DNA from 2 places in the Streptomyces sp. NPDC111628 genome. Region 1 is predicted to be linked to the other one. Evidence: riboswitches for the same ligand, from Rfam matches in the RefSeq annotation. Region 1 holds a riboswitch; the other holds the start of a gene.
The links. A riboswitch is a leader RNA that binds a small molecule or an ion and turns the genes downstream of it on or off. The one in region 1 is predicted to bind glycine.

Region 1 (7,004 bases):
TCGGCGGTGAGGGCGGCGAGCTCCCGCTGGGTGCGCGCGGTGAGCGCCGCGCCCACCCGCTCGTCCAGCTCCTCCGGGGTCAGCCGGCCGTCGCCGGCGGCGGCGCTCAGGAGGTCCACGGCCCGGTCCCGGTCCGTGTGCGAAGCCCGGAGTGCGGGCATCCCGCCGTCCGGTGAGGGCTGCACCGACATAGCTCGACCCCGATCTCCCCGGGGCGTCCCGCGACCACCCCATCCACTGCGGCACACTAACGCTATATCGCGTTATACCCAACGGCCAACCCCACGTCCGCCGGCTCTTCCCCGCGGCGCAACGCCCTGCACCGGGCTACGGTGCCCCCATGAGCCTGAGCATCCGCAACCAGCTCCCCGGCACCGTCACCGCCGTCACCCCGGGCGAGGCCATGGCGACGGTCGCCGTCCGCCTCTCCGGCGGCCAGGACCTCACCGCGGCGATCACCCGGGAGGCCGCCGAGGACCTCGCGCTCGCCCCCGGCACCGCCGTGCGGGCCCTGGTGAAGTCCACCGAGGTGGCTCTGGCCACCGGGCGCGTGGACGGCCTGTCCATCCGCAACCGGCTGCCGGGCACGGTCACCGCCCTCACCACCGGCGCCGCGATGGCCGCGGTCGCGGTCGCCGTCGAGGGCGCCGAGCTGACCGCGGCCGTCACCCGGCAGGCCGCCGACGACCTGGGACTGTCCGTGGGTGTTCCCGTCGTCGCGCTGGTCAAGTCGACGGAGGTGTCGCTCGCCACGGCCTGAGACGCCGAGAGGCCCCGTCCGGACACCGCGGCCCGGACGGGGCCTCTCTCTCGCTTCCGCGGCGGGACTCAGTCCTCGTACGCGTCCAGCGGCGGGCAGGAGCAGACCAGGTTCCGGTCGCCGTAGGCCTGGTCGATGCGGCGCACCGGCGGCCAGTACTTGTCGGCGGCGGACACACCGGCCGGGAAGACGGCCTCCTCGCGGGTGTACGCGTGGTCCCACTCACCGCCGAGCGCGTCCGCGGTGTGCGGGGCGCCGCGCAGCGGGTTGTCGTCCGCCGGCCAGGCGCCGGAGCCGACCTTCTCGATCTCCGCGCGGATGACGATCATCGCCTCGCAGAACCGGTCCAGCTCGGCCAGGTCCTCGGACTCGGTCGGCTCGATCATCAGCGTGCCGGCCACCGGGAAGGACATCGTCGGCGCGTGGAAGCCGTAGTCGATCAGCCGCTTGGCGACGTCGTCCACGCTGACGCCGGTGGCCTTGGTCAGCGGGCGCAGGTCGATGATGCACTCGTGCGCGACCAGCCCGCCGGGGCCGTTGTAGAGCACCGGGAAGTGCGGCTCCAGGCGCTTGGCGATGTAGTTGGCGGACAGCACGGCCACCTGCGTGGCGCGCTTGAGGCCCTCGCCGCCCATCAGCCGCACGTACGACCAGGAGATCGGCAGGATGCCGGCCGAGCCCCACGGGGCCGCCGAGATCGGTCCGACGCCCGTCTGCGGACCGGCCGCGGGCTGCATCGGGTGGTTGGGCAGGTACGGCGCCAGGTGCGACCGTACGCCCACCGGGCCCACGCCGGGACCGCCGCCGCCGTGCGGGATGCAGAAGGTCTTGTGCAGGTTCAGGTGGGAGACGTCGCCGCCGAAGTGACCGGGCTTGGCGAGGCCGACCAGGGCGTTCAGGTTGGCGCCGTCCACGTAGACCTGGCCGCCCGCCTCGTGCACCTGCGCGCAGATGTCGGCCACGTGCTCCTCGAACACGCCGTGCGTGGACGGGTAGGTGATCATCAGCACGGCCAGCTCGTCGCGGTGCTTCTCGATCTTGGCCCGCAGGTCCTCGACGTCGATCTCGCCGTCCTCGGCGGTCTTGACGACGACGACCTTCATGCCGGCCATCACGGCGCTGGCGGCGTTGGTGCCGTGCGCGGAGGACGGGATGAGGCAGACGGTGCGCTGCTCGTCGCCGTTGGCCCGGTGGTAGCCGCGTACGGCGAGCAGGCCGGCGAACTCGCCCTGCGACCCGGCGTTGGGCTGGAGCGAGACCTTGTCGTACCCGGTGACCTCGGCGAGCCGCTCCTCCAGCTCACGGATGAGGGTGAGGTAGCCCTGCGCCTGCTCGGCGGGCGCGAAGGGGTGCAGCGCGCCGAACTCGGGCCAGGTGACCGGCTCCATCTCGGTGGTCGCGTTGAGCTTCATGGTGCAGGAGCCCAGCGGGATCATGCCGCGGTCCAGCGCGTAGTCCCGGTCGGCGAGGCGGCGCAGGTAGCGCAGCATCGCGGTCTCGGAGCGGTGCTGGTGGAAGACGGGGTGGGTCAGGAAGTCGTCGGTGCGCAGCAGCGCCTCGGGCAGCGTCTCCCCGGCCTCCGCGTCCAGCGACTCGATGTCGCCCTCCACGCCGAAGGCGTGCCACACGCCGCCGACCTGGGCGCGCGTGGTGGTCTCGTCGCAGGCGAACGACACGTGGTCGGCGTCGACGAGCCGCAGGTTGACGCCGTTCTCGCGGGCGGCGTGGACGACCTCGCCTGCCCGGCCGGGCACCCGCGCGGTGACGGTGTCGAAGTAGGCGCCGTGGACGATCTCGACGCCGCCCGCGGTGAGGCCGGCGGCGGTGATCGTGGCGTACCGGTGGGTGCGGCGGGCGATGGCCCGCAGGCCCTCGGGGCCGTGGTAGACGGCGTACATGCCGGCCATGACGGCGAGCAGCACCTGCGCGGTGCAGATGTTGCTGGTGGCCTTCTCGCGGCGGATGTGCTGCTCGCGGGTCTGCAGGGCCAGGCGGTAGGCCTTGTTGCCGTCGGCGTCCACGGAAACGCCGACCAGGCGGCCGGGGAGGCTGCGGGCGAACTTCTCGTGCACCGCCATGTAACCGGCGTGCGGTCCGCCGAAGCCCATCGGCACGCCGAAGCGCTGGGTGGTGCCCACCGCGATGTCCGCGCCCAGCTCGCCGGGCGAGGTGAGCAGGGTGAGGGCGAGCAGGTCGGCGGCGACGGTGACGAGCGCGCCGAGCTCGTGCGCCCGGTCGATCACCGGCTTGATGTCGCGGACGGCTCCGGAGGCGCCCGGGTACTGGAGCAGGACGCCGTTGATCTCCCGCTCCGCGACCTCGGCGGGGATGCCCTCGCTCAGGTCGGCGACGACGACCTCGACGCCGGTCGGCTCGGCACGGGTCTGTATCACCGCGACGGTCTGCGGCAACGCGTCCGCGTCGACCAGGAACAGGCCCTTCTTGTTCTTGCCCATGCGCCGGGACAGCGCCATCGCCTCGGCGGCGGCGGTGCCCTCGTCGAGCAGCGAGGCACCGGAGGTGGGCAGGCCGGTCAGCTCGGCGACCATCGTCTGGAAGTTCAGCAGGGCTTCGAGACGGCCCTGGGAGATCTCCGGCTGGTAGGGCGTGTACGCCGTGTACCAGGACGGGTTCTCCATGACGTTGCGCAGGATCACCGGCGGGGTGAAGGTGCCGTAGTAGCCGAGGCCGATCATGGAGTCGAGGACCTGGTTGCGATCGGCCAGCGAGCGGAGCTCGGCCAGCACCTCGGCCTCGGAGCGCGCGCCCGGCAGGTCCAGCGCGTCGGCGTTCTTGATCACATCCGGCACCGCGGCGGCCGTCAGTTCGTCGAGCGAACCGTAACCGACCTGCGCGAGCATCTTGGCCCGGGCCTCGTGGTCGGGGCCGATGTGGCGCTGCTCGAAGGGCATGGCCTGTTCGAGTTCGGAGAGCGGAGTGCGATGGGCGGTCATTGCGGAGGCCTCCTGGTCTGACGACCTTCGAGGGGCACCACGGCGCGGGTACCCGGACGGCCTCCCCCTCTGTCATCTCAACCTGAGAGCTTCACCGGGCGAGCCCTGGGGCTCTCCCGGCTTTCACCGTCGGTGAGAGCGGAAGCCGTCGACACCCGCCCTGCTTTCCAGAGTGACCTCGTCCGTGCGGTACGTGAGCCTGAGAGATTCCGGGGAGGATTTGCTCCTTCGGCGCCTCCGGTGGTGTCCGGAGGACTCTCCCGCGCGGGGTCAGCAGCCGTTTGCCAGCGTACCAGCGAGGTCGCCGCACGGACTTCGAGTGGCCGACCGGGCACTTGTGCCCTTTTGTAGTACTTACGGATGATTAGGCGGCTGGTGTGCGAGCCCAGTCCGGCCCAGTGGTGCGATCAAGTGGAGGGCCCCGTGCGTACTGACATCGATCCGCGGAACCTGATCGGCCGCAAGGCGTTCGACCGCGACGGCACCAGGATCGGCACCGTGGACGAGGTCTACCTCGACGATGCCACCGGCGTCCCCGAGTGGGCGGCGATACGAACCGGTCTCTTCAGCAGGGACGCCTTCGTCCCGCTGGAGCCCAGCGAGCTGGTCGACGGCACCCTGCGCGTGCCCTTCGACCGGGCGCTGATCAAGGAGGCACCCGACTTCGGCGTCGGCCGCCACCTCTCGCCCGAGCAGGAACTCCAGCTCTACCACCACTACGGCTTGGACGTGGCGGCCGCTCCCCCGCCTCCCGACCACGACTTCGGCAAGCTGGCCGGCAAGGGCAAGGGCCCCGACGAGGGCTGACCCGCCCCGTCCTCCGCGTCGGCGACCAGCGGCAGCGGATCCGCGGGCGTCAGCTCCGGGTCGTCCACCGCGAAGGTCCGCACCCGCCCGACCTCCGAGTACGGCGTCTCGAACCGCACGGTGACCCGCCCGAGACCACTGCCCTGCACCCAGCCGTGCCCCAGCTCCGTGTGCCGCACGTCGTGCCCCGCCGGCCACCGCCGCTCGGCGGGCGAGGGTCTGTGCTCCTCGGCGGGCTCGGTCTCGGGCTGCTCGGCCGATTCCTCGGCCCGGTCCCCCGCAGCCTGGGCGAACAGGTCCTCCTGCGTGTAGTCGGCGAGCCCGCTGACCCCCACCCCGAGCAGCCGCACGCCGCCCGTGGTGTCCACCGAGTCCAGCAGTCGGGCCGCCGCCTCGCGCACCACGGCGGGGTCGTCGGTGGGCCCGCGCAGGGTCTCGGAGCGGGTCAGCGTGGAGAAGTCGTATCTGCGCACCTTGAGCACGATGGTCCGCCCGGACAGACCGGAGCCGCGAAGGCGCCGCACGCAGCGGTCCGCCAGCCGTCCCACCTCGACGCCGACCCGCACCCGGTCGTGGATGTCCACGTCGTAGGTGTCCTCCACGGACACCGACTTGGTCTCCCGCTCGGCCACCACCGGCCGCTCGTCCCGCGCCAGCGCCATGGCGTACAGGGCGTGGCCGTGTGCCTTGCCCAGCAGCCGCACCAGCTCGTCCTCGCCCGCCTCGGCGATCTCGCCGACCGTGGTGATCCCCGCCCGCCGCAGGTGGTCACCCGTGGCCGGTCCCACCCCGGGCAGCGTCCGCACGGTCATCGGCTCCAGCATGGCCCGCTCGGTGCCCGGCGGGATGAGCACCAGTCCGTCGGGCTTGGCCGCCTCCGAGGCGATCTTGGCGAGCATCTTGGAGGCGGCGAGGCCCACGGACCCGGTGAGGCCGGTGACGGTGCGGATGTCCGTGCGCAGCTTCGCCCCGGTCACTCGCGCCGACTCCGCGTCCCGGGCCGCCCCGCCCGCGTCCAGGTCCACGAAGGCCTCGTCCAGGCTCAGCGGCTCCACCAGCGGCGACAGCTCCCGCAGCAGCCGCATCACCTGCTCGCTGATCGACCGGTAGAGCTCGAAGCGCGGCACGAGGTAGGCGGCGTGCGGCGCGAGCCTGCGGGCCTGGCCCATCGGCATCGCGGAGTGCACCCCGAACACCCGCGCCTCGTACGAGCAGGTGGCGACCACACCGCGCGGTCCGAGGCCGCCCACCACGACGGCCTTCCCGCGCAGGCTCGGCTTGGACGCCTGCTCCACCGAGGCGAAGAAGGCGTCCATGTCGAGATGCAGGATCGTGGGCGCGGTTCTCACATCTCCGATGCTGCCCTACGCCACTGACAATGCCGTCACCGGACGGCTCCGGGGCGCGGCGGGGTCAGACCGCCCGGTTGTTGCGCCGCCGGGCCAGCTCGTCGGCCGGATTGTGCCCGACCAGGGTCTCCCCCGTGTCGATCCGCTCACCGTGCAGCTGGGACAGCGCGCTCTCCACGTCCCGCCACACCACGCCGACGGCGATCCCGAAGATGCCCTGCCCGCCCTGGAGCAGTGCGTGCACCTCCTCGGGCGAGGTGCACTCGTAGACGGTGGCGCCGTCGCTCATCAGCGTCATCCGCTCCAGGTCGCGGAAGCCGCGCTCCCTGAGGTGCTGGACGGCGGTGCGGATGTTCTGCAGGGACACACCGGTGTCGAGGAAACGCTTGACGATCTTCAGCACGGCCACGTCGCGGAAGCTGTACAGCCGCTGCGTCCCGGATCCGTGCGCGGGCCGCACGCTGGGCTCGACGAGGCCCGTGCGCGCCCAGTAGTCGAGTTGCCGGTAGGTGATACCGGCGGCCGCGCAGGCCGTCGGCCCGCGGTAGCCGATCTGCTCGGACGCCATGGACGTCGCCCCTCCGCTGGTCGGCACGGCTGCCGGTCGCTGCGGACCGGGATCGGCCGCAACACCGTGCTGGGCGTGGCCCGCGCCTGCGCGAAGCCGGGAGCCCTGGGGAGGGTACGGCCCGCCTGCCCCGAGGCTGTGCCCGGGGCCACCCCCAACCGTACCGTCGCCGCTGATTCTCACGCCGACCTCCGTCCTTGACCTGCCTCCTCGAAGGTAGGCAGTCACCAAGGGTGCGTCAACGATCGCCACACTCGGCACGCCGAGTGATAATCACCCTACGAGTGGTTTCCCGTGTCCCATCCCGGGAAAGGCTAGCCGGATGTGCCCGGACGGGCCCCGCGTCTCACTGATTGCTGGTCCCGAAGTCCTCGGGCGAGATCTGGTCGAGGAACTCGCGGAACTTCTCCACCTCGTCCTCCTGCTCGTCCGGAATGGCGATACCGGCGTCGTCGAGGACCGTGTCGCTGCCGTAGATCGGCGTACCGGTGCGCAGGGCCAACGCTATGGCGTCGGACGGCCTGGCACTGACCTCGACCCCGCTCGCGAAGACCAGCTCGGCGTAG
Region 2 (7,004 bases), on a different contig from region 1:
GGCAGCAGTTCCTTGAAGAGGATGTAGAACCGTCCGGCACCCAGCGACCGGGCCGCCTCGACGTACTCCCGTTCGCGCATCGAGAGTGTCTGACCGCGGACCACGCGACCGATGTAGGGCCAGCCGAAGAAGCCGATGACCACGATCATCATGAGCAGGCGCACGCCCGTGCCGCTCAGTCCGAGCATGTTGTCCGGCATGACGGAGACCAGGGCGATGATGAAGAGCAGCTGCGGGAAGGCGAGCAGGCCGTCCATGATCCGGCAGATGAGGGAGTCGACCCAGCCGCCGAAGAAGCCCGCGAGGACACCGAGGACGGTGCCGAGGACCACGGCGACCATCGCGGACAGGAAGCCGACCAGCAGCGAGATGCGTGCGCCGTGGACGATGCGGGCGAAGATGTCGCGGCCGTTGACCGGCTCCACGCCGAGCCAGTGTTCGCCGCCGAGGCCGCCCAGGGAACCCGTGGGGGTACCGAACAGCGGGTCGATCATGTCCTCGTTGTACGCGTTGGGGTCCTGCCCGTAGAGGGAGGTGATCAAGGGCGCGAACACGGCGACCACGACGAGGACCAGCACGACGATGCCGCCCGCGAGGGCCAGCTTGTCCCGCTTCAGGCGCTCCCAGGCGATCCGGCCCAGGGAGCGCCCTTGTACCGACTTGGCCTCGGCGCCGGCGACCGCCGCTTCCTCTGCCGCACTCGGGGCCGCTTCCGCGGTCGGCTCGTGCAATGGTGCCGTCATCTGGCAGGGACCCCTCTCAACCGGCGGTAGCCGGCCCGCACTTGCCGCTGTAGCGGCGTGATCAGTCCGTCGTACAAAGAGGCGAGCATCCACCCCTTGTTGCGGGAGTCTTCAACGCTTTGGCGATCTGTAGCCAGACTTGACGGGGAATGGATGCGCAACCGTGATGCTGTTTGAGGTGTTCCGTTATCCGGACAGTGGGTAACGGGGGCCGGACACGGGCGAGTTGGGACATCGGGGACAAGACGGCGCTTTGCGTCGCCATCTACGCGCGAAGATCGCCTCTTCCGACGGGGAGGACGGACCCCGCTGCCGTCAGTACCGGCTACCGGCCGGAGGGTATCCGTACCCGCCCGCCGGCGCCTGGGCGGGGGCCGGCGCGTGGGCCTCGCGGTCGTAGAACGGGCGCGCGTTGGCGCGCAGCCACAGGGCGACCGGGTCGTGGGCGTCGGTCATCGCCACCGTCGACACCGGCAGCCCGTCCGGTACCGCGCCGACGGACTGCTGCATCATGGCGCGCACCGCGTCGACGGCCGGCGGGGAGGTGTCGTACACGTCCAGGCCGATGGCGAGGTACGGCGCCCCCAGCGCCGGCTGCACCCAGGCGCGGCGCAGCGCGCGGACTGCCGGGGTGCGGTGGGCGTTCTGTGCGAGCAGGGCGTAGAACTGGGGGATCTCGATGGCCGGTTCGGACAGCCGCAGCGGCCCGGCGGGCTGGCGGTCCAGGCCGGAGGCGATGCGGCGCAGGTCGAGCCAGGGGATGCCGACGCCGCCGCCGGGGGCGTGCGGGTTGAGCCACAGTCCGTAGTGGTCCGGGTAGAGGGCGCGGGCGACCTCCAGGCCGTCGACCACTTCGTACGACCGGTTCCAGCCGCTGGCCGAGAGCTCCTGGGCGGAGGTCACGCAGGGCGCGTAGCCGTAGCCCTCGACCTCCATGTTTCCGTACTGGGCGTCCGGGGAGCCGGCCTGGCCGTGCCACAGCAGCATCCAGACCTGGCCGGAAGTGGGGCTGGCGAGGGCGCGCAGCAGGGCCTCGTAGGCGTCGTAGCGCCCGGGCGTCACCTGGCGCAGCATGTGCTCGACCTGTCCGGTCGTGGTGCCGCTGGCGCTCACGCGTATCGCCCCTTCGAGAAGTTCCCCCGGTGTGGGGACCAGCTTAAGGCTCCGCCGGGTGCGGGGGGCCTAGGAGCTCGGGGTGAGCTGCCGTCTTGCGGGTGCGGGTTTCGTCGTGGCTTGTCGCGCAGTTCCCCGCGCCCCTGACGGCACTCCCCCTTACCGGTGTCTACAAGTCACCGTTGTAGAAGGGCCTGACCTTCTCCCGCATCCAGTCGCAGACCGGGTCCTGGGCTGCTTCCAGAAGGACCAGGTTGACCTGGTACTTCAAGGGGGCCCTGGTCAGGGCTCGGCCGAGGGCGTCCAGGGGGAGGGCGCGGGCGTCGTCCTCCCAGTGGGTCAGTTCGACGCCGACGAACAGGACCGGGTCGGCGGTCTCGACGGCGGCCAGGCAGCGGCGCGCGCTGCGGACGACGCCGGTGGCGGCGAACTCGGCGGAGGCCGCGGCCAGGAAGTCCACCGGGTCGTCCTGCCAGTCCGGCTCGAAGAGGCGGACCCGGCCGCCGGAGGAGGGCCCGTCCAGCGGGGTGCGCCCGGCCCGGCACAGCTCGGCCACGGCGGGCGGCGGCAGCGGGATGCCGACCACGCCCTCCGGGTTCACCGCGATGCCGACCTGCGGGGGCAGGCCGCGGGCGAACTCCGCGGCGGGGGCGATGGTGTACGCCATGTGCGCGCCGGCGACCTGGCGCAGCTGCTCCTCCGAGCTGAACACCGGCACGTAGGCCTGGCCGTCGATCTCCAGCGACGGCAGGTCGAGGGGGCCGCTGTGCGGGCCGCCGCCGTTCGGCAGGGGTATCCACAGGAAGCTGCGGCCGAGGACCTCCACGATCCGGCCGCCGGCCGACGGGATGCCGAGGGAGGCGGACAGCACCTCCTCCAGCTCGTTGCCGGGCCACCCGCCGTGCGGGTGGGGGTGCGCCTGTGCCGGGAAGTCCATCTGTCTACCTACCGCCTGCCTGGTACCGCCGTTCGTGGCTGAAAGGCTAACCCGTTCGACTCCGGTGCCCTACCGTGCGTCACCCCGTGAAGGCGATCCGCCGCAGGGTGTCGGCCGCCGCCCGGTCCAGGACGACCGCCGAGGAGCAGCCGGCGGGCAGGGTGCCCTCGGTCACCGCGCGCAGCAGGCGGGAGTTGGCCGTGCGGTGCCGCAGGAACGCGTACCGCGAGACGCCCCGGCCGCGCTCGCGCTGGCCGGCCAGGGCCTCGCCGGGGGCGACGTCGAGGAGCAGCAGGTGCAGGGTGCCGTCCCGGCGGCGGGCCTCGCGGGCCAGCCAGCCGCGCACCCAGGCCTGGGTGCCGCAGTCGTGCACGACGACGGCCTCGCCGGAGCGCAGCGCGCGGCGCAGTCCGGCGTAGTGGGCGAGGCGGACGAGGGGGCGGTAGAGCGCGTACGGCAGGAGGCGCGGCATACGCTGGTCCCAGCGGTCGCGGGTGTCCTGGGAGTCGATGCGGCCGCCGCGCACGGTGCGCCGCATGAGCGTGGACTTGCCGCTGCCGGGCAGGCCGGTGATCACCACCAGGTCCCGGGGTCCGAAGAGCAGGGCGTGCGGGCTGCGGCCGTCGCGGTCCCTCAGGTCGCGGACGACGGGTGCGGTCAGTGGGGCGCATGCCTCGGGGGCCGGGGCGGCCGGCTGCTTGGGCAGCGCGAGTCCCGAGGTCGTGGCGTACGCCGTGGTCCTGTTCACCGTGATCGTCCTCCCCTGGGGCGGTACACGAGTACCTCCCCGTCGAGTGTAAAGAGAAGGTAATGCGCGGGTCTCGCGTTTTCGTTCGCTTACTGCCACAAGCCGGTTACAAGAACAGCTCTGCCCACGGATGAGCCAGGCGTGCAATGATGGCGGCGCCAACTGCATACCGGCCGTTTGAATCCGCGCGGGAGAGTCCCCGGCCGCGCCGGGGCGCCGAAGGAGCAAGTCCCTCCCTTGAATCTCTCAGGCACCGTTACCGCGCGGGCGAGGCACATCTGAAAAGCGGACCGCCCCCGACGGTGGTCCCACCCAAGGTGCAAGCCCTGATCGCCGTACTCCGGTGGCCGTGGCGAACCTCTCAGGTTCCGATGACAGATGGGGAGGACCGACCTCGCCCCGTCCTGTCCTGGGAGACGACCGACCGATGAGCAGTACCGAACTGCGCCGTACCGCGCTGGATGCCACGCATCGCGCGCTGGGCGCGACGATGACCGACTTCGCCGGCTGGGACATGCCGCTGCGCTACGGCTCCGAGCGCGAGGAGCACGTCGCGGTGCGCACCCGCGCCGGTCTCTTCGACCTGTCGCACATGGGTGAGATCAGCGTCACCGGGCCGCAGGCGGCCGAGCTGCTGAACTTCGCGCTGGTCGGCAACATCGGCACCGTGAAGCCGGGCCGGGCCCGCTACACCATGATCTGCCGCGAGGACGGCGGCATCCTGGACGACCTGATCGTCTACCGGCTCGGTGAGACCGAGGCCGCCCCTTCCGAATACATGGTGGTCGCCAACGCCTCCAACGCGCAGGTCGTGCTGGACGCGCTGACCGGGCGGGCGGCCGGCTTCGACGCCGAGGTGCGTGACGACCGCGACGCGTACGCGCTGCTCGCCGTGCAGGGCCCCGAGTCCCCGGGCATCCTCGCCTCGCTCACCGACGCCGACCTGGACGGCCTGAAGTACTACGCCGGTCTTCCCGGCACGGTCGCCGGTGTCCCGGCGCTGATCGCGCGCACCGGTTACACCGGCGAGGACGGCTTCGAGCTGTTCGTGAAGCCCGAGCACGCCGTCGAGCTGTGGCAGGCGCTGACCAAGGCCGGTGAGGGCGCGGGACTGACCCCGTGCGGCCTGTCCTGCCGGGACACGCTCCGCCTGGAGGCGGGCATGCCGCTGTACGGCAACGAGCTGTCGACCGCGCTGACCCCGTTCGACGCCGGTCTGGGCCGGGTGGTGAAGTTCGAGAAGGAGGGCGACTTCGTCGGGCGCGCCGCGCTGACCGAGGCCGCCGAGCGCGCCGCTTCCCGGCCGCCCCGCGTCCTGGTCGGCCTGGTCGCCGAGGGCCGCCGGGTCCCGCGCTCCGGGTACCAGGTCGTCGCGGGCGGCGAGGTGATCGGCGAGGTCACCTCCGGCGCCCCGTCCCCGACGCTGGGCAAGCCGATCGCCATGGCGTACGTCGACCCCGCGCACGCGGCTCCGGGCACCGAGGGCGTCGGCGTGGACATCCGGGGCAGTCACGAGCCGTACGAGGTCGTGGCGCTGCCGTTCTACAAGCGCCAGAAGTAGACAGTGGACTCGGGGCACCGCCCCTCCGCGGCAGCCCCCTGAGTCACCCACCCCTCCCTCAGCACCCCCTTCACCAGCCACTTCCTCGCGTACAGGAGAATTCAGGCCATGAGCAACCCCCAGCAGCTGCGCTACAGCAAGGAGCACGAGTGGCTGTCGGGCGCCGAGGACGGCGTCTCGACGGTCGGCATCACGGAGCACGCGGCCAACGCGCTCGGTGACGTCGTCTTCGTGCAGCTCCCCGAGGTCGGCGACTCGGTGACCGCGGGCGAGACCTGCGGCGAACTGGAGTCGACCAAGTCCGTCTCCGACCTGTACTCCCCCGTCTCCGGCGAGATCACCGAGGTCAACGAGGACGTCGTCAACGACCCGTCGCTGGTGAACAGCGCCCCCTTCGAGGGCGGCTGGCTGTTCAAGGTGCGGATCACGGACGAGCCGGCCGACCTGCTCTCCGCCGACGAGTACACCGCCTTCGCCGGCGCCTGAGGAGTCACGATCGCATGTCGCTTCTGAACACACCCCTGCACGAGCTGGACCCGGACGTCGCCGCCGCCGTCGACGCCGAGCTGGACCGCCAGCAGTCCACCCTCGAGATGATCGCCTCGGAGAACTTCGCCCCGGTCGCGGTCATGGAGGCCCAGGGCTCGGTCCTCACCAACAAGTACGCCGAGGGCTACCCCGGCCGCCGCTACTACGGCGGCTGCGAGCACGTCGACGTGATCGAGCAGATCGCCATCGACCGGGTCAAGGCGCTCTTCGGCGCCGAGCACGCCAACGTGCAGCCGCACTCGGGCGCCCAGGCCAACGCGGCCGCGATGTTCGCGCTGCTCAAGCCCGGCGACACGATCATGGGTCTGAACCTCGCCCACGGCGGGCACCTGACCCACGGCATGAAGATCAACTTCTCCGGCAAGCTCTACAACGTCGTCCCCTACCACGTCGGCGACGACGGCCAGGTCGACATGGCCGAGGTGGAGCGCCTGGCCAGGGAGACCAAGCCGAAGCTGATCGTGGCGGGCTGGTCGGCGTACCCGCGTCAGCTGGACTTCGCCGCGTTCCGCAAGGTCGCGGACGAGGTCGGCGCGTACCTGATGGTCGACATGGCGCACTTCGCCGGTCTGGTCGCGGCGGGCCTGCACCCGAACCCGGTCCCGCACGCGCACGTGGTGACGACGACGACCCACAAGACGCTGGGCGGCCCCCGCGGCGGTGTGATCCTCTCCACCGCCGAGCTGGCCAAGAAGATCAACTCCGCCGTCTTCCCCGGTCAGCAGGGTGGTCCGCTGGAGCACGTGGTGGCCGCCAAGGCCGTCGCCTTCAAGGTCGCCGCGAGCGAGGACTTCAAGGAGCGCCAGGGCCGTACGCTGGAGGGTGCCCGCATCCTGGCCGAGCGCCTGGTGCGGGACGACGCGAAGGCGGCGGGCGTCTCCGTCCTGACCGGCGGCACGGACGTCCACCTGGTCCTGGTGGACCTGCGCGACTCCGAGCTGGACGGGCAGCAGGCCGAGGACCGGCTTCACGAGGTCGGCATCACGGTCAACCGCAACGCCGTCCCGAACGACCCGCGTCCGCCGATGGTGACCTCCGGTCTGCGCATCGGTACGCCGGCCCTGGCGACCCGCGGCTTCACCGCCGAGGACTTCGCCGAGGTCGCGGACGTGATCGCCGAGGCGCTGAAGCCGTCCTACGACGCGGAGGCCCTCAAGGCCCGGGTGAAGACCCTGGCCGACAAGCACCCGCTGTACCCGGGTCTGAACAAGTAGACACCACCCCTTCGAGTGGGGCGCCGCGTCCGCCACAAGCGGCCCGGCGCCCCGCCCGGAGCGCCCCACCCTCTGCACCACCCCCGTTCTGAGGAGTCCCCGTGGCCATCTCGGTCTTCGACCTGTTCTCGATCGGCAT

Region 2: it holds a riboswitch for glycine, as region 1 does, so the genes downstream of both, gcvT (glycine cleavage system aminomethyltransferase GcvT) here and gcvP (aminomethyl-transferring glycine dehydrogenase) in region 1, are expected to answer to the same signal.

The regions. Positions count from the first base shown of each region.
Region 1 covers NZ_JBVKBZ010000003.1:1,511,098-1,518,101, forward strand. The annotation lists gene ACZ7MF_RS21910 (DUF1707 SHOCT-like domain-containing protein) at 1-191, opposite strand, end outside; gene ACZ7MF_RS21915 (TOBE domain-containing protein) at 341-760, shown strand; gene gcvP (aminomethyl-transferring glycine dehydrogenase) at 829-3,714, opposite strand; glycine riboswitch at 3,892-3,987, opposite strand; gene ACZ7MF_RS21925 (PRC-barrel domain-containing protein) at 4,138-4,521, shown strand; gene ACZ7MF_RS21930 (DNA polymerase IV) at 4,431-5,870, opposite strand; gene ACZ7MF_RS21935 (MerR family transcriptional regulator) at 5,935-6,621, opposite strand; gene ACZ7MF_RS21940 (bifunctional nuclease family protein) at 6,785-7,004, opposite strand, start outside.
Region 2 covers NZ_JBVKBZ010000001.1:1,419,449-1,426,452, reverse strand. The annotation lists gene ACZ7MF_RS06900 (ABC transporter permease) at 1-743, opposite strand, end outside; gene ACZ7MF_RS06895 (enhanced serine sensitivity protein SseB C-terminal domain-containing protein) at 1,059-1,856, opposite strand; gene ACZ7MF_RS06890 (enhanced serine sensitivity protein SseB) at 2,026-2,793, opposite strand; gene ACZ7MF_RS06885 (AAA family ATPase) at 2,873-3,541, opposite strand; glycine riboswitch at 3,720-3,813, shown strand; glycine riboswitch at 3,814-3,929, shown strand; gene gcvT (glycine cleavage system aminomethyltransferase GcvT) at 3,969-5,102, shown strand; gene gcvH (glycine cleavage system protein GcvH) at 5,211-5,588, shown strand; gene glyA (serine hydroxymethyltransferase) at 5,603-6,865, shown strand; gene ACZ7MF_RS06865 (L-serine ammonia-lyase) at 6,967-7,004, shown strand, end outside.